Regions from separate parts of the Geotalea daltonii FRC-32 genome, predicted to be linked through region 2. Evidence: riboswitches for the same ligand, from Rfam matches in the RefSeq annotation. Region 2 holds a riboswitch; each other region holds the start of a gene.
The links. Region 2 has a riboswitch for molybdenum cofactor ahead of GEOB_RS00555 (aldehyde ferredoxin oxidoreductase C-terminal domain-containing protein). Riboswitches for the same ligand answer to the same signal wherever they lie in the genome.

Region 1: it holds a riboswitch for molybdenum cofactor, as region 2 does, so the genes downstream of both, GEOB_RS01350 (porin) here and GEOB_RS00555 (aldehyde ferredoxin oxidoreductase C-terminal domain-containing protein) in region 2, are expected to answer to the same signal.
Region 3: it holds a riboswitch for molybdenum cofactor, as region 2 does, so the genes downstream of both, GEOB_RS01330 (aldehyde ferredoxin oxidoreductase family protein) here and GEOB_RS00555 (aldehyde ferredoxin oxidoreductase C-terminal domain-containing protein) in region 2, are expected to answer to the same signal.
Region 4: it holds a riboswitch for molybdenum cofactor, as region 2 does, so the genes downstream of both, GEOB_RS08100 (ABC transporter permease) here and GEOB_RS00555 (aldehyde ferredoxin oxidoreductase C-terminal domain-containing protein) in region 2, are expected to answer to the same signal.

What each region holds. Positions count from the first base shown of each region.
Region 1 covers NC_011979.1:335,016-340,771, reverse strand. The annotation lists gene GEOB_RS01365 (zinc-dependent alcohol dehydrogenase) at 1-1,119, shown strand, start outside; gene GEOB_RS01360 (ATP-binding cassette domain-containing protein) at 1,185-1,898, opposite strand; gene GEOB_RS01355 (substrate-binding domain-containing protein) at 1,917-2,729, opposite strand; gene GEOB_RS01350 (porin) at 2,852-4,093, opposite strand; molybdenum cofactor riboswitch at 4,195-4,312, opposite strand; molybdenum cofactor riboswitch at 4,405-4,523, opposite strand; gene GEOB_RS01345 (TOBE domain-containing protein) at 4,582-5,010, opposite strand; gene GEOB_RS01340 (HesA/MoeB/ThiF family protein) at 5,085-5,756, opposite strand, start outside.
Region 2 covers NC_011979.1:136,586-142,341, reverse strand. The annotation lists gene GEOB_RS00575 (FAD-binding oxidoreductase) at 1-1,403, shown strand, start outside; gene GEOB_RS00570 (SphA family protein) at 1,435-2,352, shown strand; gene buk (butyrate kinase) at 2,406-3,497, shown strand; gene GEOB_RS00560 (SDR family NAD(P)-dependent oxidoreductase) at 3,640-4,407, shown strand; molybdenum cofactor riboswitch at 4,413-4,535, shown strand; gene GEOB_RS00555 (aldehyde ferredoxin oxidoreductase C-terminal domain-containing protein) at 4,552-5,756, shown strand, end outside.
Region 3 covers NC_011979.1:328,892-334,647, forward strand. The annotation lists gene GEOB_RS01310 (AAA family ATPase) at 1-181, opposite strand, end outside; gene GEOB_RS01315 (radical SAM/SPASM domain-containing protein) at 232-1,572, opposite strand; gene GEOB_RS01320 (hypothetical protein) at 1,697-1,891, opposite strand; gene mdh (iron-dependent methanol dehydrogenase) at 2,396-3,559, shown strand; molybdenum cofactor riboswitch at 3,774-3,888, shown strand; gene GEOB_RS01330 (aldehyde ferredoxin oxidoreductase family protein) at 3,923-5,653, shown strand; gene GEOB_RS01335 (MoaD/ThiS family protein) at 5,722-5,756, shown strand, end outside.
Region 4 covers NC_011979.1:1,793,712-1,799,467, reverse strand. The annotation lists gene moaA (GTP 3',8-cyclase MoaA) at 1-751, opposite strand, end outside; molybdenum cofactor riboswitch at 1,100-1,231, shown strand; gene GEOB_RS08100 (ABC transporter permease) at 1,373-2,062, shown strand; gene GEOB_RS08095 (energy-coupling factor ABC transporter ATP-binding protein) at 2,066-2,749, shown strand; gene GEOB_RS08090 (molybdopterin molybdotransferase MoeA) at 2,811-4,025, shown strand; gene moaC (cyclic pyranopterin monophosphate synthase MoaC) at 4,039-4,533, shown strand; gene pta (phosphate acetyltransferase) at 4,683-5,684, shown strand.

The DNA of each region.
Region 1 (5,756 bases), 200 kb from region 2:
GCCATCTGCGGCACCGATCTCCACATGGTGCGCGGCACCATGAGCGGGATGAGGCCGGGGACCATTCTCGGCCACGAAGGGGTCGGCACGGTGGAAGAGGTCGGTACTGCCGTGCGCAACTTCAAGCCTGGCGACCGGGTTCTTATTCCATCCACCATAGCCTGCGGCTATTGCTCCTATTGCCGGGACGGCTACTATGCCCAGTGCGATAATGCCAACCCAAACGGCATGCAGGCCGGAACCAGCTTTTTCGGCGGCCCAGAAAAATCCGGCCCCGTCAACGGCCTGCAGGCGGAGAAAGCGCGGATACCCTTTGCCGGGGTAGGCCTGGTCAAAATTCCTGACGGTGTCACCGACGAGCAGGCAATCCTGGTCTCGGACATCTTTCCGACGGGATACATGGGAGCGGAACTGGCCGAGATAAAACCGGGCAACACCGTGGCAATCTTCGGCTGCGGACCCGTTGGCCAGTTCGCCATCGCCAGCGCCAAACTATTCCAGGCCGGCAGGATCTTCGCCGTTGACTGCATCCCCTCGCGGTTGGAAAAGGCACGGGAACAGGGAGCCGAGGTAATCGACTTTTCCAAGGAGGACCCGGTGCAGATGATCCGGGATATGACCGGGGGAATCGGCTGCGATCGTGCCATCGACGCCGTCGGAGTCGATGCTGAAGCGCCTCATACTGGCCCGGCAGTGAGGGAGGCGAAGGAACACGAAGAGGAATTCAGGCAGGAGGTGGCCCACGTGGCACCCCAGACCAATATCAGCGGTGACAACTGGCATCCCGGCGATGCTCCATCCATGACCCTCATCTGGGGGGTGGAGTGCCTGGCCAAGGCGGGCACCTTCTCCGTTATCGGCGTTTATCCGGAGAGTGTGACCCTTTTCCCCATCGGCATGGCCATGAACAAGAACCTCACCATCAAGATGGGCAACTGCAACCATCGCAAATATATTCCGTTCCTGCTGGACATGGTCAGAAGCGGCACGGTCGATCCGGTCAGGATACTGACCAGGAGGGAACCGCTCACCTCGGCGGTGGATGCCTATCGAGCCTTCGACATGCGCCAGTCGGGCTGGCTGAAGGTGGAGTTGCAGACACGCGAGATGACACACTGAAAAAAGCTACGGCAGTAATTCCATTGCTGCCGTAGTTTTCCAGCTTTTATGGGCTGGAATTGCCGTCAGATCTGAACAGCAGGATAGCCAAGCAGATTGCCAAGGGACTCGGTCTCATCCAGATGATCGGCATTCATCCGCCCCCCTTGCAGCTGGATCACTTGGCAGGGAAGCTTTTTTTCATGTTGCGGGTCGTGGGAAGACATGACCACCGTGGTCCCCATGGAAGGGAGGCCGGCTATGACTTCTTCAAGGACGCGGGCGCTCTTCTGGTCCACGTTGGCCAGCGGCTCATCCAGGAGCAGCAACTTCGGCCTCAGTGCCAGCGCCCTGGCCATGGCTACCCGCTGGGCTTCGCCCCCCGACAGTTCCGTGTGCTTGCGCAATTGGAATCCGTCAAGCCCGACAGTAGCCAGGGTTTCAGACACAACTTCCTGTGCCTTGGCACCTCCCATGCCTCGCAGGGAAAGGCCATACGCGACATTATCGTAAACGTTGCCGCGAAAAAGGTAGGGGGACTGGTGGAGAAGGGTGACTTGCCGGCGCAAACGGGTCATTGTTCCCCTCTTCCAATCGACCCGCTCGCCGGAGAAAAGCAGTTCCCCTCGATCCGGGCGAGTCAAAAAACCCAGTATGTTTAGAAGAGTGCTCTTGCCGGAGCCGTTCGGCCCGGCAAGAAGATACAACTCACCCTCCCCTATGGCCAGCCGGTTCAGCTGCAAGGCAATTGTGTTGCCATAATTCTTCGCTACGTTTTGCAGTTCGATGATGTTCTGCATAGGCCTGCCTTTATGGCGCTACTTCTTGCCGTAGATGAAAAACACCGGCTCCCCGTATGCCTTGTAACCGGCAATGATTTTCTGGCCCTCCGGTCCGGTCACATACTCGATAAACTTCATTGCCAGGTCGTACTTCACATGGGGATGTTTCCTGGGATTTACGGCTATGACCCCATAGGGATTGAAAAGCCCCTTCTCCCCCTGGAAGAGGACGGTCAGATCGGTCTTCTTTCCCTTGAAAGCGTTGTAGGTCCCGCGATCAGTCAGGGTGTAGCCTCGGCGCTCGGTTGCCATGGTAATGACCGGCCCCATCCCCTGGCCCGCCTCCACATACCACCCCCCCTTCGGCGCAATTCCGGCCGCCTGCCAGAGATCCTTTTCCTTGATGTGGGTTCCCGATTTGTCTCCACGGGAAACAAAGGTGGCTCCTTTGGCGGCAATCATCTGCAGCGCCTCGGCAGCGGTTTTGGCCCTGGCTATTCCGGCCGGATCATCCTTCGGCCCGATGATGACGAAATCGTTGTACATGACGTCGCGGCGGTTGACGCCGAAACCGTCGGCAATGAATTTGTCTTCCAGCTTCCTGGCATGGACGAAGACCACATCCACGTCGCCAGCTTCACCCAGCTTGAGGGACTGGCCGGTGCCGACGGCGATAACGTCCACCTGGCAGTTATTTTTCTTCTCGAAGGGTGGCAGGAGCACCTTCAAAAGCCCCGAATCCTGGGTCGAAGTGGTAGTGGACATCTTCAGGCGTTCTTCGGCTCCGGCCGAAGCGCAGAAGAAAGCAAGGGAGGTCAATGTTAATAAAAGGATACGCCACTGTTTCATTGTTTTCTCCTTTTCCCATAAGTTACTTACATTTTATCCGAATCTGCCCGTATTTGTTCTGGAGTGGAGGGGTAAGGTTTTCCGGGAAACAGGGGGCAAGCCCCCTGTCTTTTTAACTGTTTTTAAAAGATCACCTGTGCCTGGAGGCGATAGATCATATCATCCGTTCGGCCTTTGCTCTGGTCGTGGCTGTTGGTGACATCCCCCTGCAGCTTCAGGTTGTGCTTGTTGAAATAGTAGGAAATGGCTCCCTGGGTGTCGACCTGCTGATCGTTGGCCTTGTCCCGGTTGGGATCGACGAAGGAGTAGCGGAAGGCCAGCTCCAGTTTCCTCGGAATGATGCAGTAACCGGCCTGAGCATAGAAGCCGTGGGCACGGAGGGTCTTGTCGCTGGTGTGGCCGTCGGCCTGCCCCAACAGGTACTCGGCCTGGGTGGAGGCGCCAAGCCATTTGAAAGCGGCATCGACGCCGTAGCCGTTGATGTCGATCTTTTCCCCGTTTGCAAAGGTACCAATTCCTTTGCCGAGCCAGCCGGTTGAACCGGCTAACGTAACATTGTTGGTTTCGAAGGCGGTAGCTGTGCTTTTCTGCAGGGTATTACGATAATAGTTGGCTCCCACCGAAAGGAGAGGTTTTTCGCTCTGATCCAGGTCCCCTTCGGCATAGGCCATCTTACCGAATGGGTTTGCGGTTATCCTGGCGGCATAGGCATTGTCGTTGGAGGTACGGAAGGTACTCTGGCCGGCGCCGCCATAATAACCCAGCTCGTAGGTGGCGATGCCGCCGGCCACAGCTCCGTGAACCTTGACTCCAGCCTCATAACCGGGGCGGAACATGTCCGAAGCGGTGGAGCGGTCGACGAACTGCTGGGAACCGGAAGAATTCAGCCATTGCCGGCCGAACGGCACCTTGGTCTGCCCGGCCAGAACCTGAGCTTCGTCGACAAACCGGTAATTCAGGTAGGCATGATCCAGGAGCTTCGATGAGCCACCCTGAACAAAATCCACCTGGAGCAGGTAAGTGAGGTCCTTGGTGTAGGCGTAGCCATTCAGCCAGAACTTCATGCGCTTGACCTCAAACTTGTTGGAGTCCCTGCTGGTACCGTTGTCGTCGGCATCCGTGAAGGTGTAACGGGTCTGGAGCCTTCCTCCCAAAGAAAGCTGAAACTTTTCGTCGGCAGAGGTCAGGGTGAACCCCTTGCCCGGCTTGTAATTCAGCGCCTTGCTCCTGGTTACTTCCTTGTAATCCTCTTCGGTGATGACCCCTTTCTCCTTGAGCACATCCTCAAGCGTTTTGGCATGAACACCCGGGATGAGCACCAGGCCCATTGCCACCACTGTTGCTGCTAAGCTGCGTTTCTTCATCGTACCCTCCTGTTTTCTAATAACAGGGGAAAAGGTCTCCCCCAAATGCATCAAAGAGTCTGTCCGCAGATGGAAAGAGGCCTTTGGATACAGGAACAGGTCCGGTACTTTGAGGCTCTCCTTTCCAAAAGGGAGGCACAGCCGTTTCCAGCGGCACCCTAGCCGGTCGCCATGGGAAAACTACCCTTTAGGCGGCGTGGCTCGGAGAGTTGAGAATCATTTATCTGGTTTTGAAGTCATGTTCGAAGCACGTGATCAGCCACAAACAAAAAGGGCTCCTTTGGATAAAGGAGCCCCTAGAACGCAATCATAGCGTGGCGAGAGGTTCTCCTTTTCAAAGGAAGGTCCTGCCGTTTCCAGCAGAGCCCACAGGCCTGACACCATGGGGAATATTCCCGGTAGGCGGACAGGCTCGGAGAAAGTTCGAGCATTCAATTGTGGTAAACTAGTACCATTATGTCATTAATCTGTCAAGCAGTAAATCGGCCCTATGCCTTTACGGCAAGTATGACACTGGAGGCCTTGAAGATGGCGCTGACCTGATCCCCTTCCTGCAATGCCATGGCAGCGACGCTCCCTTTGGTGATGATGGAGGTGATGATACCACTCCCCTGCAGTTGTATGGAGATCTCTGCATTGACACTGCCCTGTGCGATTTTCTTGACCGTGCCCTGCAGGACGTTACGGGCGCTGAATTTGAGCCCGGTGTTTCCCTTGGCGATAATAACCAGCGGGGCCTTGACAAGGGCGAATGCCTCCATGCCTTCCTTGATTCCCATTTCTTCCAGGCTGGCATTGGTAATGACCGCTGCAATCGTTTCCCCTCCATCAAGGGAAAGTTCAACCTCGGAGTTTATTGCCCCTTTTCTGACCGTTGTAACCTTGCCCGACAGGAGATTTCTCGCACTGATGTTCATGGTGACATCCTCCTCAAAATGGAGTTTCCACTTTGAGTATGTCTCCGTATGCCTTGATGTCAACAGGAGAGTAATTACGCCGCACGCACCAGCTCCGCAAGCGCCGCATACGAGACATCGAAAATCTCCATCTCCAGGAGGTCGATGCTTAACTTCCGATGACGCAGGAGCTCCCCTTTGCCGAGGAGGATCTTGCAGACCTCCGCCACCTGCAGGCTCGCTACCACCGCCGGAGTGAAGGAGGGGTTGCCCAGCTGCTTTTCGATTCCCTTCCCTTCCACCCAGTTGCGATAGGTGCGCTGGATGGTGGTGTCCCCCGGCAGCTGGGTAGCAACGTGGCCGTACCAGCCGCCGATGGCCCCGTAGACCATGGGGATGTCCATCTCGCTGCAAACTTCCGCCAGTTCCAGGCGATAGGCGATGCTGTCCAGGGCGTCGACCGCAACCGTCACCCCCTGCAGGAGTTGCTTCCCGTTGGCGGTGGTGAAAGCCTCCTGGACCGGTACCAGGTTGACCGCCGGATTTATCTCGCTGACGCGGGCCGCAGCAGCCTCAACCTTAGGCTTGCCGAGGGCATGGGGGCTCGAAAACAGTTGTCGGTTGAGGTTGTGTTCCTCGAAGATGTCCGGATCGATGGCGACAATCTGCCCGACCCCCAGCCTGGCCAGTTCCTCGATGATGTAGCCCCCCAGGCCGCCGCAGCCGATGACCGCCACCCGGCTGTTGAACAGCTGTCGCTGCTCGAT
Region 2 (5,756 bases):
AACCTTCCGCGGTGATCTACCCCTCTGCGCCAAACGATATTCAGCGAATCGTCAAGATTGCCAACAAGTTCAAAACGCCGCTCTGGACCTATTACGGCGGCGAGAACGAGGGCTATGGCGGCGCAACCCCGGCAACGAACGGCCAGATCGTTCTCGATCTCAAGAACATGAAAAAGGTAATCGAGGTCGACAAGGAACTGGGCTACTGCCTGGTGGAACCGGGGGTAACCTACGGCGAGCTGCAGCAGTACCTGAAGAATAACAAAATCGATCTCTGGCTCGATGCCCCGGCCTCTGCCGCTGGGATGAGCGTCGTCGGAAACATTCTGGAGCGTGGCGCCGGCTACACTCCCTATAGTGAAGATTTCCTCTTCTCCTGTGGAATGGAAGTGGTGCTTGCCGATGGCAACCTGTTCCGGACCGGCATGGGAGGGATTCCCAAATCGACCAGCTGGCAGGTGTTCAAATGGGGATTTGGCCCCTATGTTGATGGGCTCTTCTCCCAGGGGAATAACGGCATCGTCACCAAGCTCGGCACCTGGCTGATGGGGGCGCCTCCTCCCGGAGGGTACATGCCATTCTGCATCAAATTCCCGAAGGTGGAAATGATCAGCGAGATCATCAAACCCCTCATGTTTCTGCGTGAAACCCAGATCGTGCCCAATGCCGCTGCACTGGTCAATGCCGGCTGGGAAGCGGCAACCGTCTTCAGTGCCAATGGGAAAAGCAACGGCAGCTTCGTGAGAAACGGCGGAGGCCCGGTTCCCACTAAAAAGCTCATGGACAGCTACCGGGTCGGGGCCTGGAATCTTTACGGCGCCGTCTACGGCTCTCCCGAGCAGGTGGCACTGAACTGGATGTATGTATCCGGCACCTTCAAGCAGGCCTTCGGCAACAAGATTCAGATCATTACCGAAAAGGAGGCCAAGGGAGACCCGGTCTTCGAATATCGAAAACAGTTGATGATGGGGGGCGTTACCCAGCAGAACCCCCTTGACAAATGGCGCGCCGGCGGCGGCTCAATGCTCTTCTGCCCCACTGCAGCGGCCCGCCCGGCCGAATGCGCACAGCAGGTCAAGGTGGCCACCGAAATCATCAACCGGCATGGCTTCGATTATCTCAGCGAGTTCAGCTTCTTCTGGCGCGATGCACGCCACGTCATGGACTTACGTTTCAACAACGCTGATCCGGCTGAATCGAAGCGTGCCTATAAATGCTACGACGAGTTGGTGGGATCCTTCATCAAGCATGGCTGGGCGATCAACCGCACCAACACCGCTTTCATGAACAAGGTTTCCGATTCCTACGGTCCGGCCATGGCCAGACTCAACCGCACCATCAAAAAGGCACTGGACCCGAACAACATCCTGGCACCGGGCAAATCCGGCATCACATTAGGCTGATTTCTTTCAATAGCAGTTACAGGAGGCTCACATGAAGCTGGTAAAAGGTTTGGTTTTTGTTTGCTTGGCAACGCTCGTTCTGCTCCAGCCGGCCTGGGCATTCAATTCAAGTTCTTTCAACGGTACGGCTGACTTCTACGCCGGCGCCGCCCCCCCTCCGGGGCTGCACCTCATCGACTACAACGTCTATATGGACATAAGAAAAGTGGAAAACAAGGGACAGGGATTAACGGACGGGACCGGAACGCTTACCGCCCTCGCCTTCCGTCCGATCTACGTGGCGGAAAAGGGACTTCTCGGCGGCAACCTTCTGTTCCACTCCATCATTCCCCTGCTGTCAATGGAGGCTAACGTAACCGCACAGACACCTGGCGGGCCAATCACCGTACAAGGGCATGACGGCGGTCTGGGAGATATCTACTTCGGTATAGGCAATGCCTGGCACACTCCGGTCTGGCACTGGCTGACGGTATTGGACATCATTACCCCCACCGGCCATTTCGATCCTAACAAGCCCATGAATGCCGGCAATAATGCCTTCGTCATCGAACCGGTGGTAGCCGTAACCGGTCTCTTTGCCAACGGCTTCGAAACCAGCGCCAAGCTCATGTACTCCATTCCCACCAAGAACGGCGATTATGTGGAACCGGGCACCCTACTCAAAGGCTATAAGACCGGCCAGGCGATACACATGGACTACAACGTCAACTACGCCCTGACCAAGGATTTTAAACTCGGCGTCACCGGCTGGATCTGGCAGGGGCTGGAAAGCGACGAGATCGGCGGCGTGAAACGGCATGACACCAAGGACTTCGAGTTCTCCATGGGCCCGGCCATGCGCTACCAGAACGGCAAGTTCGGCCTTGTGGGCAAATACGTGGTGCCGATTTCCGCCGAAAACCGCATCGAAGCAAACCAGCTCTGGGTAGACCTGATTTATTCCTTCTGAGGATGCAGAACCGGCGCCTAATTTTTACAAAACGCAATCAAGCGAGGGAGAACATGACAACGGACAAGAAAATACTGATTGTTAATCCTGGTTCCACTTCAACCAAAATCGGCGTTTTCACCCAGGGGAAAATGGTCATCAACCAGTCGGTAAAACATGACGACGCCGAGTTGCGGAAGTTTCCCACCATCTGGGACCAATATGATTTTCGCCGGGACGCCATCTTCAAGGTTCTGCAGGACAATGATCTATCCATGGGAGAAATGGACGCCATCGCCTGTCGGGGTGGCAATGTGAGGCCCCTTCCCGGCGGCATCTACCGGATCTGCCCTAAAATGATCGAGGACATGAAGAGCGGCATCTACGGCGGACACCCCATCAATGTCGGGGGGCTGGTCGCCTTCGACCTGGGAAACCAGTTCAACATTCCGGTGCTCACTGCCGACCCCCCCATGACCGATGAGTTGTGCACTTCGGCCAGGTACAGCGGCATCCCCCAGATCAGCAGGCAGAGCAGCTTCCATGCCCTGAACCAGAAGGCAACTGCCCGGAAAATTGCCGCCGAGCTGGGTAAAAAATATGAGGAGGCGAACCTGATCGTCACCCATCTGGGTGGCGGGATTTCAGTGGGAGCCCACCGCAGAGGGAAGATCATAGATGTCAACAATGCCCTCGACGGTGACGGCCCGTTTTCGCCGGAGCGGGCAGGATCGCTTCCCGCCGGCGATTTGGTCAAACTCTGCTTCAGCGGCGAGTACAGCAAGAAGGAAGTGCTGAAAATGCTCACCGGTGGCGGCGGTCTCTATGCCTATCTGGGGACCACCGATGCCCAGGAGATCGAGCGGCGAATCGCCGCGGGAGACCAGAAGGCAGCCCAGGTCTACGAGGCAATGATCTATCAGGTAGCCAAGGAGATCGGCGCCTGCGCCGCGGTACTTGAAGGGGAAGTAGACGCCATCGCCCTGACAGGAAGTTTGGTGTATTCAAAGATGCTGCTGAACAGCCTGCAAAAAAAAATCTCATTCATTGCTCCCGTTCTTCTCAATCCGGGCGAAAACGAGATGGAAGCCCTGGCCGACGCGGCCATGCGATATTTCAACAACGAAGAGGCGCTGTCCATCTATAAGCAGGAGCAGGCGGCATGAGCAGCGGAACAACAAAAAGCATCAGCGCTAATCTTCCGTCACTAGTTCCCCCCTTTATAAAGGGGGACTTGGTCATCGGGCGGAAGAATGACGCTAATCAGTAAAAGAAATGAAGTCCAAATATGCATAAAGGAGAAAGACCATGGGAAGACTATCAGGAAAGGTTGCCATCATCACCGGGGGGGCACAGGGAATCGGTGCGGCATACGCGGTGGGCCTGGCGAAAGAAGGGGCAAAGATCGTCATTGCCGATGTCCTTGACGGGCAGAAGGCGGTGGAGGCAGTGAAAAAGGCTGGCAGCGACGCCATTTACGTCAAAACCGATGTCAGCAACCAGGAGCAGTGCGATGCCATGGCCAAGGCGGCCCAGGAAAAATTCGGCTCGGTGGACATACTGCTCAACAACGCTGCCATCTTCGGAAGCATTGTCTTGAAACCGTTTACCGAATGTACCTCCCAGGAATTCATGAAGGTCCTGGAGATCAACGTCCTCGGCCAGTTCAACTGCATGAAGGCGGTATTTCCCCACATGAAGGCCAAGGGGGGCAAGATCATCAACATCGGTTCCTCATCCATCAATGAAGGGGTTCCCGGCATGCCCCATTATGTGGCATCCAAGGGCGCCATCATGGCCCTTACCCGCTCAATGGCCCGTGAGATGGGTGATTACAAGATCAACGTCAACACAATTGCCCCCGGCTTCACCCATTCCGACGGCGGCAACAATTTCGACAAGAACAAGAAGCTGGATCTGCCCCCCCTGGAAGAGCTCCAACTCCAGGCTCGCTGCCTGAAGCGGGAAGCGGTGCCGGAGGACCTGGTCGGCCTGGCGCTCTTCCTCGCCAGCGACGACAGCGCCTTCATCACCGGCCAAATGATCGTCCATGACGGCGGCCTGTCGTTCCACTAACGTATGACAAAACAAGTCTCCGAGCCTCCATTGCCTAAAGGGCGTCAAACCCCACGGCATGGAGGCCTGCAGGCCGGGCCGGAAACGGCCGGACCTCCCTTTCGGAAAGGAGACTGCAAATAATCACTGAAAGGGAGACTCCCCATGAACAAGATCCTTCGCGTCAACATGACGACTCTCACCACCGGCACCGAATCGGTACCAAAGGAATGGGCAGCTCTCGGCGGTCGCGCCCTGACTTCCACCATCGTGGCCAAGGAGGTTCCCCCCACCTGCCACCCCCTTGGGGAAAACAACAAGCTGGTCTTTGCCCCTGGACTGTTGAGCGGCACCACTGCCGCTAACAGCGGGCGCTTTTCCGCAGGCGCCAAAAGCCCCCTCACCGGCACTATCAAGGAAAGCAATGCCGGCGGGTTGGCCGCCCAGATGTTCGCCCGCCTGGGGATCAAGGCGCTGATCATTGAAGGTCTGCCCAAAGGAAACAACTGGCACAGCCTGCACGTCAACAAGGATGGAGTATCCATCGCCGAAGAGTCGGAGCTGATCGGCAAGGGGAATTTTGCCGTCGTCGAAACCCTTGAAAAGAGGCTCGGCAAGAAAACAGGGGTCATCACCATCGGCCCGGCTGGCGAGATGAAGATGCTGGCCGCCAACATCTCGGTGAAGGACTCGGACAGCAAGCTGCGCAGCCACGGCCGTGGCGGCCTTGGAGCGGTAATGGGCTCGAAGAGGATCAAGTTTATTTCCATCGACGACAGCGATGCCCCCGGCATCAAGCTGGCCGATCCGACAAAATTCACCACCGCCGCCAGGGTCTTTGCCAAGGCCATCCTCGAACACCCAGGGACCGGCCAGGGGCTGCCCACCTTCGGCACCGCGGAAATGGTCAACATCGTCAACGAGGCAGGGGGACTTCCCACCCGCAACTTTACCTATGGTCGTTACGAAGGGCACGAGAAGATCTCCGGCGAGACTTTGCGGGAAACCATCATCGAGCGCGGTGGCAAACCGAAGCATGGCTGCCAGCCTGGCTGCATCATCCAATGCTCCCAGGTCTACCACGACAAGCAGGGCAATTACGTCACCTCCGGCTTCGAGTATGAGACCATTGAAACACTGGGAGCCAACGCCGGTCTTGGCGATCTTGACCAGATTGCGACTGCCGACAGTATCATGGACGACATCGGCGTCGATTCCATCGAGACCTCGATCGCTTTCGGCGTAGCCATGGAGGCAGGAGTGCTCCCTTTCGGCGACGGTGAAGGGGTACTCCGCATCCTGAAGGAAGATATCGGTAAGGGGACACCCCTCGGCCGGATCATCGGCAGCGGCGCCGGTCATGTGGGCAA
Region 3 (5,756 bases), 190 kb from region 2:
GGGCCATCAGCGCCGCGTCCTTGTCAACGATACAGCCGTTGAATTCCTGGCACTTGGGCCCGATGGCCTTGATGAAGCCGACCCGCTTGTACCGCTGCCGTGCCAGGTGGACCAGCGAGAGGCTGATGGTGGTCTTACCGGTATTCTGGCCGGTTGCGGCAATAAAGATTTTTCTGCACATGGCTTCAGTGATTCTCCCTCTGACCGCAGACGGTTAAAATGTCGCCATCCTCAGTCCAAACATCTGAATACCCCCGAGCTCCATAGACAGCTCCCGCAGGGTTCCGTATTCACGTAGCAATCCCGCTCGAACTCGTCCTTCTGCACCAGGTCGCAGGGGGAACAGTTGCAGCCGGAGCACGAAGGGTAGTCATGGTGCAGGACGTTTTCCCGGAAGGTGCGGAACTCGCAGCTATTCCATATTTCCAGGATGCCCCGCTGGCTGACATTGCCGAACGACCTGGGCTTGATTGGATGCAGCCAGCCGTTGGCAAAGGACTGGCACCGGTGCCAGAGGTGATAGCACGGGTGCATCTTACCGTCCCAGGAGACGAAAGCTCCTCCCTGCTCAACAAAAGCGCAGCCTCTTTTTTCACGCCGCACCACTTCAGGAAGCCTCAGGTCCAGGCCGACCCTCCTGGCCACCCTCATCGCCTCATCAAAGACGGCCATGGTCACGCCGATCTGGCTATAATCCATGGCAAAAAGCCTTTTCAGATCAAGGGTAATGCCCCGGTCGCCGGCATCGGTCTTCATGGCGTCGACAAAATCAACGACCTGCTGCTCATCGGCAGTCTTGGCGTATTTCCAGAGAATTCTGAAATAGCTGAGCATGTCCACGCCGATGGTATCGGCCTTGGATTTCCAGGTCTGGAAGATCTGGATCGCCTCATCGGTGCAGGTGTCATAGGCACACTGCTCAAGGTGAGGCTCATGGAACGGGTGAAGGTGGGAGACAATGGCGAAACTTGCCCCACGTGCCGCAGCCCATTCCAGTGCCGGCGGAAGTTCCCGGATGTTGTCCCTCATGACAACGAATTCCACGCCAATTTCCAGGTCGTGGCGCCCGCAGACAGTCCTGGCTGCGGCAAGGGCCTCGAATGCCCACTGCAGGTCCAGCAGCTGACTGCCGGTGCGGATGCTGCCGAAGGTGGTACTGTCCACTCCGTCCATGGAGAGACAGATCCTGTCGAGACCGGCATCGAGCAGGGTCATGGCCCTCATGTTGGTTAGCAGAAGGCCATTGCTCTGGAAACCGATCCAGCCGTGGGACGGCATCAACTTTTTCGCCCGGGTGATGAACTGTTCCAGGCGGGAGTTGAGCAGAGGCTCACCTACACCATTGAGTACCAGGGCATTCAGATTGGGCAGGGCCGGTTCCAGGGCAGAAAAGGTGCCCATGTCCAGATCGCCATCCCCCGTGCCACCATCATTTTGTTTCATGCACATGACGCAGCTCAGGTTGCAGCGGCTGGTGGTCTCGACGAAAAGCCTGGACGGGTAAGGCAGCAGGGCCGAATCGACCGCCGGGTACCGTTGTTCAAGTGTCATGGCGGCAGTGCAGTTTTGCATGGTCATCCTTATGTCGATCGGGCAGAAACCTCCGGCCACTGTTTAGGCGATCATGGCCATGCAGTTGGGGCAGCTCACGCAAGTGGCGCCGGGTTCTCTTTGGAGGGCCTTGGGTAAGCAGCCCTCAGATGTGCAGCGACATGTCCGTGCCGTGGGACAACTCCCACTGCTGCCGCAGGAGGGTGAAAGCATCCCGCATGAGGTCCGCTGCGGACAGATTGGTCATTTCCATGATCTGGCGGAACTTGTCCATCTCCTCATCTGTGACGCGCATGGAAACGATATAGGGCTTTCTCGGGTTGTTGTACTTCCTTGCCATCTCTTCTTCCTCCTTCTCAGACAACCAGCAACCTTAAAATTGAAGATTGCTGCTGGAAATGGGCAGAGGCAATTTCGGTACCAACACCCATTACGCACGCAGACCGGGTGGCCGCCCAGATGGGTCGAGCCGTTGAATACAGGGGAATGGGACGCTTTTCCCGGGAGTGTTGAAAAGAAGGTAGGGGGAGTTTTTACCGCCGGCAAGAGTGAATGGGAGCGTTCCAGACTATGACATGTGCTCCATTATGGAACAGTCCACGTGTGCCATTTCAGAACAAAGTTCATTAAACAAAGATTGCCAGGGGGCAGTCGTTGAGGTCCAACCGCCTATTTTTACAGCTGCTTGCCCCATATGTTTCCAGAAATATGGTGGCTGGTAAAATTGTTGGTATAGGGTTTGCGGTATAGTAAAAAAACGTTTTAGAAAACCGTATGCAGGAGATGGTTCAAGGCACAAAAAACCAATGTGGTTGATTCCACAAAATACAAAGGAGGAGCAACAATGGCATTAGCAGAACAGACGTACGGATTTTTCATTCCAACAGTTTCATTGATGGGGATAGGTTGCTCCAAGGAAACGGGGGCCCAGGCCAAGGCGCTGGGTGCGACGAACCTGCTCATTGTCACTGACGCCGGTCTGTCCAAGATGGGGGTCGCCGACAAGATCAAGGCCCAGCTGGTGGAAGCCGGTCTGAAAGCGGTAATTTTCGACGGCGCCGAGCCCAACCCCACCGACAAGAACGTCCATGATGGCGTCAAGGTCTACCTGGACAGCAAGTGTGACGGGATCGTTTCCCTGGGTGGCGGCAGCTCCCATGACTGCGGCAAGGGGATCGGCCTGGTCATCGGCAATGGCGGCAACATCCGCGACTTCGAAGGGGTCAACAAGTCCACCAAGCCCATGCCCCCGTTCCTGGCCATCAATACCACCGCCGGCACCGCTTCCGAGATGACCCGCTTCTGCATCATCACCAACACCGATACCCATGTGAAGATGGCCATCGTCGACTGGCGCTGCACACCGAACATTGCCATTAACGATCCGGTCCTCATGGTGGGCAAACCCCCCGCACTCACCGCTGCCACCGGTATGGACGCCCTGACCCATGCCGTTGAGGCCTACGTCTCCACCATCGCCACCCCCATTACCGATGCCTGCGCCATCAAGGCAATTGAGCTGGTCGCCGCCAATCTGAGCGTGGCCGTAGCCAACGGCGACAACCTGGAAGCCCGCGATGCCATGGCCTATGCCGAATATCTTGCCGGCATGGCCTTCAACAACGCCAGCCTGGGCTATGTCCATTCCATGGCCCACCAGCTGGGGGGGTTCTACAATCTGCCCCACGGCGTCTGCAACGCCATCCTGCTGCCCGCCGTCAGCCAGTTCAACCTGATTGCCTGCCCGAAACGCTTTGCCGACATCGCCGTTGCCCTGGGTGAGAACATCGCCGGTCTTTCCGTGACCGAGGCGGCAGAAAAAGCCATCAGCGCCATCCGCAAGCTCTCCGCCTCCATCGGTATTCCTGCCGGTCTGAAAGAGCTGAACGTCAAGGAAGAAGATTTGAAGATCATGGCCGAGAACGCCAAGAAAGACGCCTGCCAGCTGACCAATCCACGCAAAGCGACGTTGGAGCAGGTGATCGACATCTATAAGGCAGCGATGTAAGCGGAGGCACAGAGGAAACCAAACCTCAATGCACCACTAAGGCACGAAGGACACGAAGAAAGGCAACAATTAAATAACAACCTAATGTTACGGTTTTTGATTCTCTTAGTGGCTCTTAGTGTCTAGTGGTGAATAAAAGATTCCGTATGTTCATGGTGAATTGGGTTTAGACCTTCCTTCGTGCTCTTCGTGTCTTCGTGGTAGGCGATTTTAATTCATGTATCATCTCCGAGCCGTGCAGCCTAACAGGTTCCCTCATGGTGCCCGGCCTACGGGTTTCGCTGGAAACGGCGGGGCCTCCCTTTCGGAAAGGAGTAAGCAAGCCCTTGCGGGTAAACACTATGATTGGGAGAAGATAAAGAAATGGACAAGATTTTACGCGTCAACATGACCGACCTCACCACCAGGACCGAGCCGGTACCGGCCGCCTGGGCCGGTTTGGGGGGCCGTGCCCTTACCTCCACCATTGTTGCGGCCGAAGTGCCTGCCACCTGCCATGCCCTGGGTGAGAACAACAAGCTGGTCTTTGCCCCCGGGCTTCTCACCGGTACCCCTGCCGCCAACTCAGGCCGCCTCTCTGCAGGGGCCAAGAGCCCGCTTACGGGCACCATCAAAGAATCGAACGCCGGCGGCACTGCGGCCCAGATGCTGGCCCGCCTTGGGGTCAAGGCCCTGATCATCGAGGGGCTGCCCAAAGCGGACAAGTGGTACAGCCTCCATGTCTCCAAGGACGGCGTCACTGTGCAGGAGGAGAGCGAGCTGATCGGCAAGGGCAACTTCGCCGTCATCGAGGCACTGGAAGCCCGCCTCGGCAAGAAGACCGGCATCCTCACCATCGGTCCGGCAGGTGAGCTGAAGATGACCGCCGCCAACATCTCGGTCAAGGACCCGGACAGCAAGATCCGCAGCCATGGCCGTGGCGGGCTGGGGGCCGTCATGGGTTCCAAGAAGATCAAGTTCATCACCATCAATGACGAAGGGGCACCGGGCGTGAAGATTGCCGACCCGGAGAAATTCAAGGTGGCCGCCCGCACCTTTGCCAAGGCGCTCCTGGATCATCCGGTCAGCGGCGAGGGGCTCCCCACTTACGGCACCAACGTTCTCGTCAACATCCTCAACGAGGCGGGGGGGCTGCCGACGAAAAACTTCACCCTCGGCCAGTTCGAGGGGCACGACAAGATCTCGGGTGAGACCTTGCACGATACCATCGTTGCCCGCGGTGGCAAGCCGAAGCACGGCTGTCACGCCGGCTGCATCATCCAGTGCTCCCAGGTCTACCACGACAAGGATGGCAAGTACGTTACCTCCGGTTTCGAATACGAGACCATCTGGGGGCTCGGCGCCGACTGCTGCATCGACAACCTGGATGACATCGCCCTGGCGGACAACATCATGGACGATATCGGCGTCGATTCCATCGAGACGGCGGTCATGTTCGGCGTGGCCATGGAGGCAGGCATTCTTTCCTTTGGCGACAGCAAGGAGATGCTGCGCCTGCTCAGGGACGAAATCGGCACAGGCACACCCCTCGGCCGCATCCTGGGTGGCGGCGCCGCCAGCGTCGGCAAGGCCTACGGCGTTACAAGGGTCCCGGTGGTGAAGAACCAGGCGATTCCCGCCTATGACCCCCGTTCGGTCAAGGGGATCGGCATCACCTACGCCACTTCCACCATGGGAGCGGACCACACCTCCGGTTACACCATCGCCACCAACATCCTTAATGTGGGAGGTTTCGTCGATCCGTTGAAGAAGGACGGCCAAGTCGAGCTTTCCCGCAACCTGCAGATTGCCACCGCAGCCGTCGATTCCACCGGCATGTGCATCTTCGTCGCCTTCCCGGCCCTGGATATTCCCGAATGCCTTCCCGCCCTGATCGACATGATCAATGCCCGCTTCGGCATCTCGCTTACCGGGGACGATGTCACCGACCTGGGAAAACAGGTGCTGAAGACCGAGCGCCAATTCAATATCGAGGCGGGCTTCACCAAGGAGCACGACCGTCTGCCCGAGTTCTTCAAGACGGAGCCGGTGGCGCCTCACAATGCGGTCTGGGACTTCAGCGATGAGGAAATCGACGAGTTCTGGAACTTCTAAACAATGGTAAAACCCCTGTCCCCCGGCGTCATCGATGATGCCGGGGGACACCAGTATGTGAGGCTATCGTGAATATTACCGTCAAACTATTTGCCACCTTCAG
Region 4 (5,756 bases), 1.7 Mb from region 2:
CGGAAATAGGAGTAATGATGCCGATTGAGCCGGCAGACCCTTTGATCTTGAAATTCCGTGACGGGCCGGACAGTTCCTGGCTGCCATAGGGGACCAACTCATATCTCTTGCCGATCCGCTCTAAAATCTCACTTCCGGAAACTGACAGGTCTCGCCAGTTGTCAGCCTGCAAGGTCGGCATGTATTCGATGAAACGCACAGCATAGGGGCGCTCCAAGGTCATAGCCGCAAAATCCAGCACCTCTTCGTCATTGATGCCACGCATCACCACCATGTTGATCTTATGGGGCGGGAAACCGGCTGCTTCAGCTGCGTCCAATCCTCTCAGGACTCTGTGCACGTCACCACCGCGGGTAATGTGGGCAAAAGTCTGCTCCTTCAGGGAATCCAGGCTGATATTAAGCCGCTGGACTCCGGCCTTAAACAGATCCTCAGCCATTTCCGCCAGTAACAAGCCGTTGGTGGTCAGCACCAGTTGCTTCAGGCCTGGCACAGCGGACAGTTCCTTTAAAAATCGGATGATGTCTCTGCGCACCAGCGGCTCGCCACCGGTGATGCGAATTTTTTCTATGCCGATGGCAACAGCCTGCCGGGCCACGCTGACCAAATCCTCGTAACTGAGGATATCACCATGGCAAAGCTTTTCGATCCCCTGCTCAGGCATGCAATAACTGCAGCGCAAGTTGCAGCGGTCGGTCACGGAAAGGCGAAGATAGTTGATATGACGGCCATGGGTATCAAGTAGTTTCATTGACTCCACCAATTATTTTTAGCTAGTTTCCATCCGGAAACGGCTCTTTTTTGCCCTGGCGGTGTCAACCTGCGGGCTTGCTTGTGCTGCGTACCGATGTACGCCTCCGCGCAACCCCTTGATTGACTTGCCAGGACAAAAAATCCCTCATTTCCGATCTGGAAACTGCTAGTGTCACATACGGAGTTTCCGGATGGACACCAGCTAGCAAAATGCCGTGATAAAAAATATCACAAATTTTAAAAATTTTGTGGTATTTTATACATGCTTTAAGAAATTAATACATGGGCGCTGTGCAGCAAGGCTTCTAGCAGCCATATGCACTTGAATTATACAAAAACACTGTTTTAAAAACTAAATCTCCGAGTCGTAATTGCCTACCGGGGATGACAAAGCTGTCATTCCCATGGCAACCGACCATTGGGTCCTGCTGGAAACGGCAGCGCCTCCCTTTTGGAAAGGAGAGTCACCGAACGGCATAAAAAACCGTTACCCGCGGGGTCTCTTTCCATCAAGAAAGGGACCTTTTTTTATTTCTGAAGCACGGGGTAAGGAGCCTTCAATGTCGCTGGCAAAGAGGCCCTTAAGTACATTCTGTATCCACAGGAGGGGATGAACTAGGTGGGGTTTTTTTCCGAATCACTGCAGACAGCTTTCAGCCTCATCATGTCCATGGACCGGGAGGTCTATACGACCGTCTGGACTTCCATTTACGTATCCATATGGTCAACGCTTTTTGCATCGGTCATCGGCATCCCTGCCGGTATTACTATCGGCATCGGCACATTTCCGCTGAAAGGAGCCCTGACGACAACGCTTAACACGCTGATGGCCCTACCTACAGTTGTTGTGGGACTGGTGGTCTATGGCATGATAAGCCGCCAAGGACCTCTCGGGCAGTTCGGGCTTCTTTTTACACCAAAGGCGATGGTTTTGGGACAGACACTGCTGGCCATCCCCATCATTACCAATTATACCCTCAGTACCATCGAAGGTGCCGACAAGCGGATCCTTCCCACGGCTCTCACTTTGGGAGCTGGCCCTTTGCAAGGGGTCCTGCAGCTGGTACGTGAAGAGCGGTATGGCGTGATGGCGGCCGTCATTGCCGGCTTTGGAAGAGTCATCGCCGAGGTAGGCGCTGCCATGATGCTCGGAGGAAACATTCGCGGTTATACCCGTACCATGACCACTGCCATTGCCATGGAAACCAGCAAGGGAGAATTCGCCTTCGGACTGGCATTGGGGATTGTTCTCCTGGCGGTGGCTTTTCTCGTCAACCTGGCACTGAACATTCTTCAGCAACAGAGGTAAACCATGAACACGCTCTTCACTTTGAGATCGATTCGTAAGTTCTACAGGAATAATATAGTACTTGACCTGGATCATCTGGATATTCATCAAGGGCGCTGTTATCTGCTGACCGGTCAGAACGGAGCCGGCAAAAGCACCCTGCTGAACATCCTGGCTTTTCTTTCGCCACCCACTTCGGGAGATATCTCTTTCGAGGGGCACGGGGTTGATTGGAAAAGCCGCACCTTGCTTGCCTGCAGACAAAAAGTGACCCTGCTCCATCAATCCCCGTATCTTTTTGCCGGGACCGTCTTTGCCAATGTGGCTTATGGACTCAATGCCCGCAAGATACCCCATGGACTGCAACAGCAGCTGGTTGATGAAGCCCTCGACTCGGTCGGACTGAGTGGCTTTCAGGCGAGGCCGGTTCTGGACCTCTCCGGGGGCGAAGCACAGCGGGTGGCAATGGCAAGGGCCCTGATACTGAAACCGCTGGTGCTGCTGCTCGATGAGCCGTTTAGCAGCGTCGACAGGAAAACTGCGGAAATGATGGAAAACATATTGGCTTCCCTCCCTCAAGGAGGAACGACGGTGATCATGGCAACCCATGAACCTCCGCGGGAGCCTCTGCTCTTTGCCGAAAGCATTCACCTCGTCCAGGGAAGGCTGGCAGGCTCACCGCAAGTTAATTGCCTTACTGCTGCATAGCCCTTCTTTGCAGTAGAGGCTTTTGTCTCAAAATCTTAAGAAGCCAGACGAGGTAAACTCCATGCCCACCTTCACTGAAGCCAGGAAAATCATTCTTGACAATGTTGCAACCATAAACATGGAGCGTGTTGCCCTCCTTGATGCCATAGGCCGGACTCTCGCCGAGGATATGGCCGCCCCATGGGACATGCCCCCGTGGAACAACTCGGCCATGGATGGTTTTGCCGTCCGGGCCGAAGACTGCCAAGGGCCGGCAACGCTCAGGGTCACCGGATATATTCCTGCCGGAGCCGTAGCCACTGCTGCCGTGGAACCGGGTTGCGCCATAAAGATCATGACCGGCGCCCCCATCCCTCCCGGAGCCGATGCAGTAGTGCCGGTCGAGGAAACCGTCGAAGGAACTGATTCGGTAAAGATACTGGAGCAGGTCAAGAAAAGGCAGCATATCCGCTTTGCCGGCGAAGATATCAAGGCTGGAGACAAGGTCCTGGCAGCCGGCACAGCAATTACTTCGTCGGGCATCAACATGCTTGCATCTCTGGGCGCTGCCCTGGTGCCTGTTTTCCGCAGACTCAGAGTTGCCATAGTTTCCACCGGTGATGAACTGGTTGAACTGGGGGGACAGATTGGACAAGGGCAAATCATCAACAGCAATGCGTTATCACTGGCGGCGGCCGTCAAGGAAATCGGCGGAGAACCTGTCATCATCGGCATCGCCAGGGATAACAGGGAAAGCCATTTGCATCTCCTCAGCCAGGGGCTACAAGCGGATGTGCTATTGACATCTGCAGGCGTTTCCGCCGGCGATCGCGACCTGGTGCGGGAGGTCCTAACCGAACTGGGAGTGCGGCAACTATTCTGGAAGGTTGACATCAAGCCGGGGCGCCCCACCGCCTTCGCCATGAAAGATAATATCCCCGTCTTCTCCCTCCCCGGCAATCCCGTTTCGACCATGATTACCTTCGAAGAACTGGTAAAACCGGCGCTTTTGAAGATGATGGGGAGAAAGAGGATTATCTCCCCCACATACAAGGCAACACTGACGGAAGAGATCCGCAAGAAACCCGGGCGGCTGCATTTCCTTCGCGTCACCCTCGGGAAAGGAAAGGATGGCTACCTGGCGACCAGCAGCGGCAACCAGGAAACCGGCATCGTCAGAACCATGATTCAGGCGGACGGACTGGCCCTGCTGCCAGCCGATAAATCGGTGTTCGCTGCCGGCGAACAGATTGACGTGCATATCCTTAACCACAATTTCGAAATGGAAGAAGCATAAAGCGAGGTGATCAATGTTCAACCACTTTGACGACCGGGGCCAGGCAATCATGGTCGATGTCAGCGGCAAACAACCGACCCTGCGCACGGCAGTTGCTGCAGCAACGGTTTTTCTGAAAAAAGAAACTCTGTCTGCCATAATCGAAGGAAAAATCAGCAAGGGGGATGTCTTCGCCGTTGCCCGACTGGCAGGGATCACTGCCGCCAAGAAGACCCCGGAACTGATACCCTTATCCCATCCCCTTGCCATCCATCACGCTGCCATTGAGTTCAGCACGGACGAAAACAAGGGAGTCATCACCATAGAGGCTACGGTCAGGGCATTCGAACGTACCGGTGTGGAGATGGAAGCAATGGTTTCGGCTTCCGTGGCAGCACTTGCCATATATGACATGTGCAAAGGTGCAGACAAGGGAATTTCCATTGGCGAGATCACCCTGCTTTACAAGGAGGGTGGGAAGAGCGGCACCTATCGTAAACAGCAAAATAAATCCTCCGACTCTGCTTGAACTGTTACTACCATTAGCCCAACAAACCCTCTGCCTTCAGCTGCTTGGCAGAGGGTTTTTAATTTTCGGACCGCCTTTTTTTATTGACCGTGCCCAATGCTTGCGGTATAAAATCAAATCTTGTTCTAAATATCAAATGGGAGAAAGTTATGCACTTAATGGAGCAGATCAAGGCCAAAGCAAAAAAAAACCTGCAAACTGTCGTGCTACCTGAAAGTTATGACGAGAGGATGCTTTTTGCCGCTCAGAAAATAGTGGAACAAGGTTTGGCCAAAATAATCATCCTTGGTAATCAGACGGAGGTTTCCGCCGCTGCCCAGAACAAAGGGGTCAATCTTGCGGGAGTGGAGATCCTCGATCCGGCAACCTCGCCAAAACTCGAAGCCTACATCGATGCACTGGTGGAACTGCGGAAAAGCAAGGGGTTGACCAGGGAAGAGGCCCGTAACCTTCTCACGGCAAAGGATTACCTGTACTATGCCGGCATGATGGTCAGGCTGGGAGACGCCGGAGGTGAAGTTGCCGGTGCCACCGGAACCACCGGCAATGTGCTTAAGGCTGCATTTCAGACAGTTGGGACGGCTCCGGGGATCAAAACCGTCTCTTCATTTTTTCTCATGGTCACTAAAAATACCGACTTCGGTGAAAACGGCATCGTCCTTTTTGCCGACTGCGCCGTCAATCCCAACCCGGATGCCCAGGCCCTGGCCGAAATAGCCGTCGCCACCGCCCGCAACTGCAAATCCTTCCTCGACGTCCCCGCCCGCGTTGCCATGCTCTCCTTCTCCACCAAGGGAAGCGCAGCCCATGCCGATGTGGACAAGGTGCTCAAGGCTCTGGAAATCGCCCGGGGGATCGATCCATCACTGCAGATTGATGGGGAATTGCAAGCAGATGCAGCCCTGCTGCCAAAAGTCGGGGAAAAGAAGGCGCCCGGAAGCCCGGTTGCCGGTAAGGCCAACGTCCTGGTCTTCCCCGATCTGGATGCCGGGAATATCGCCTATAAACTGGTGGAACGTGTTGCCGGGGCAGAAGCTATCGGACCGGTCATCCAGGGACTTGCAAAGCCGGTAAACGATCTTTCCCGCGGCTGCTCCGTGGATGACATAGTGAATGTCGCAGCAATCACAGCTGTTCAGGCACAAGGATAAAAGCCGTTTAAAGGCGGTCGGTGGCAAAAAAGAAAAGGCCGGGAGAAATTCCCCGGCCTTTTTCTTTTTTTG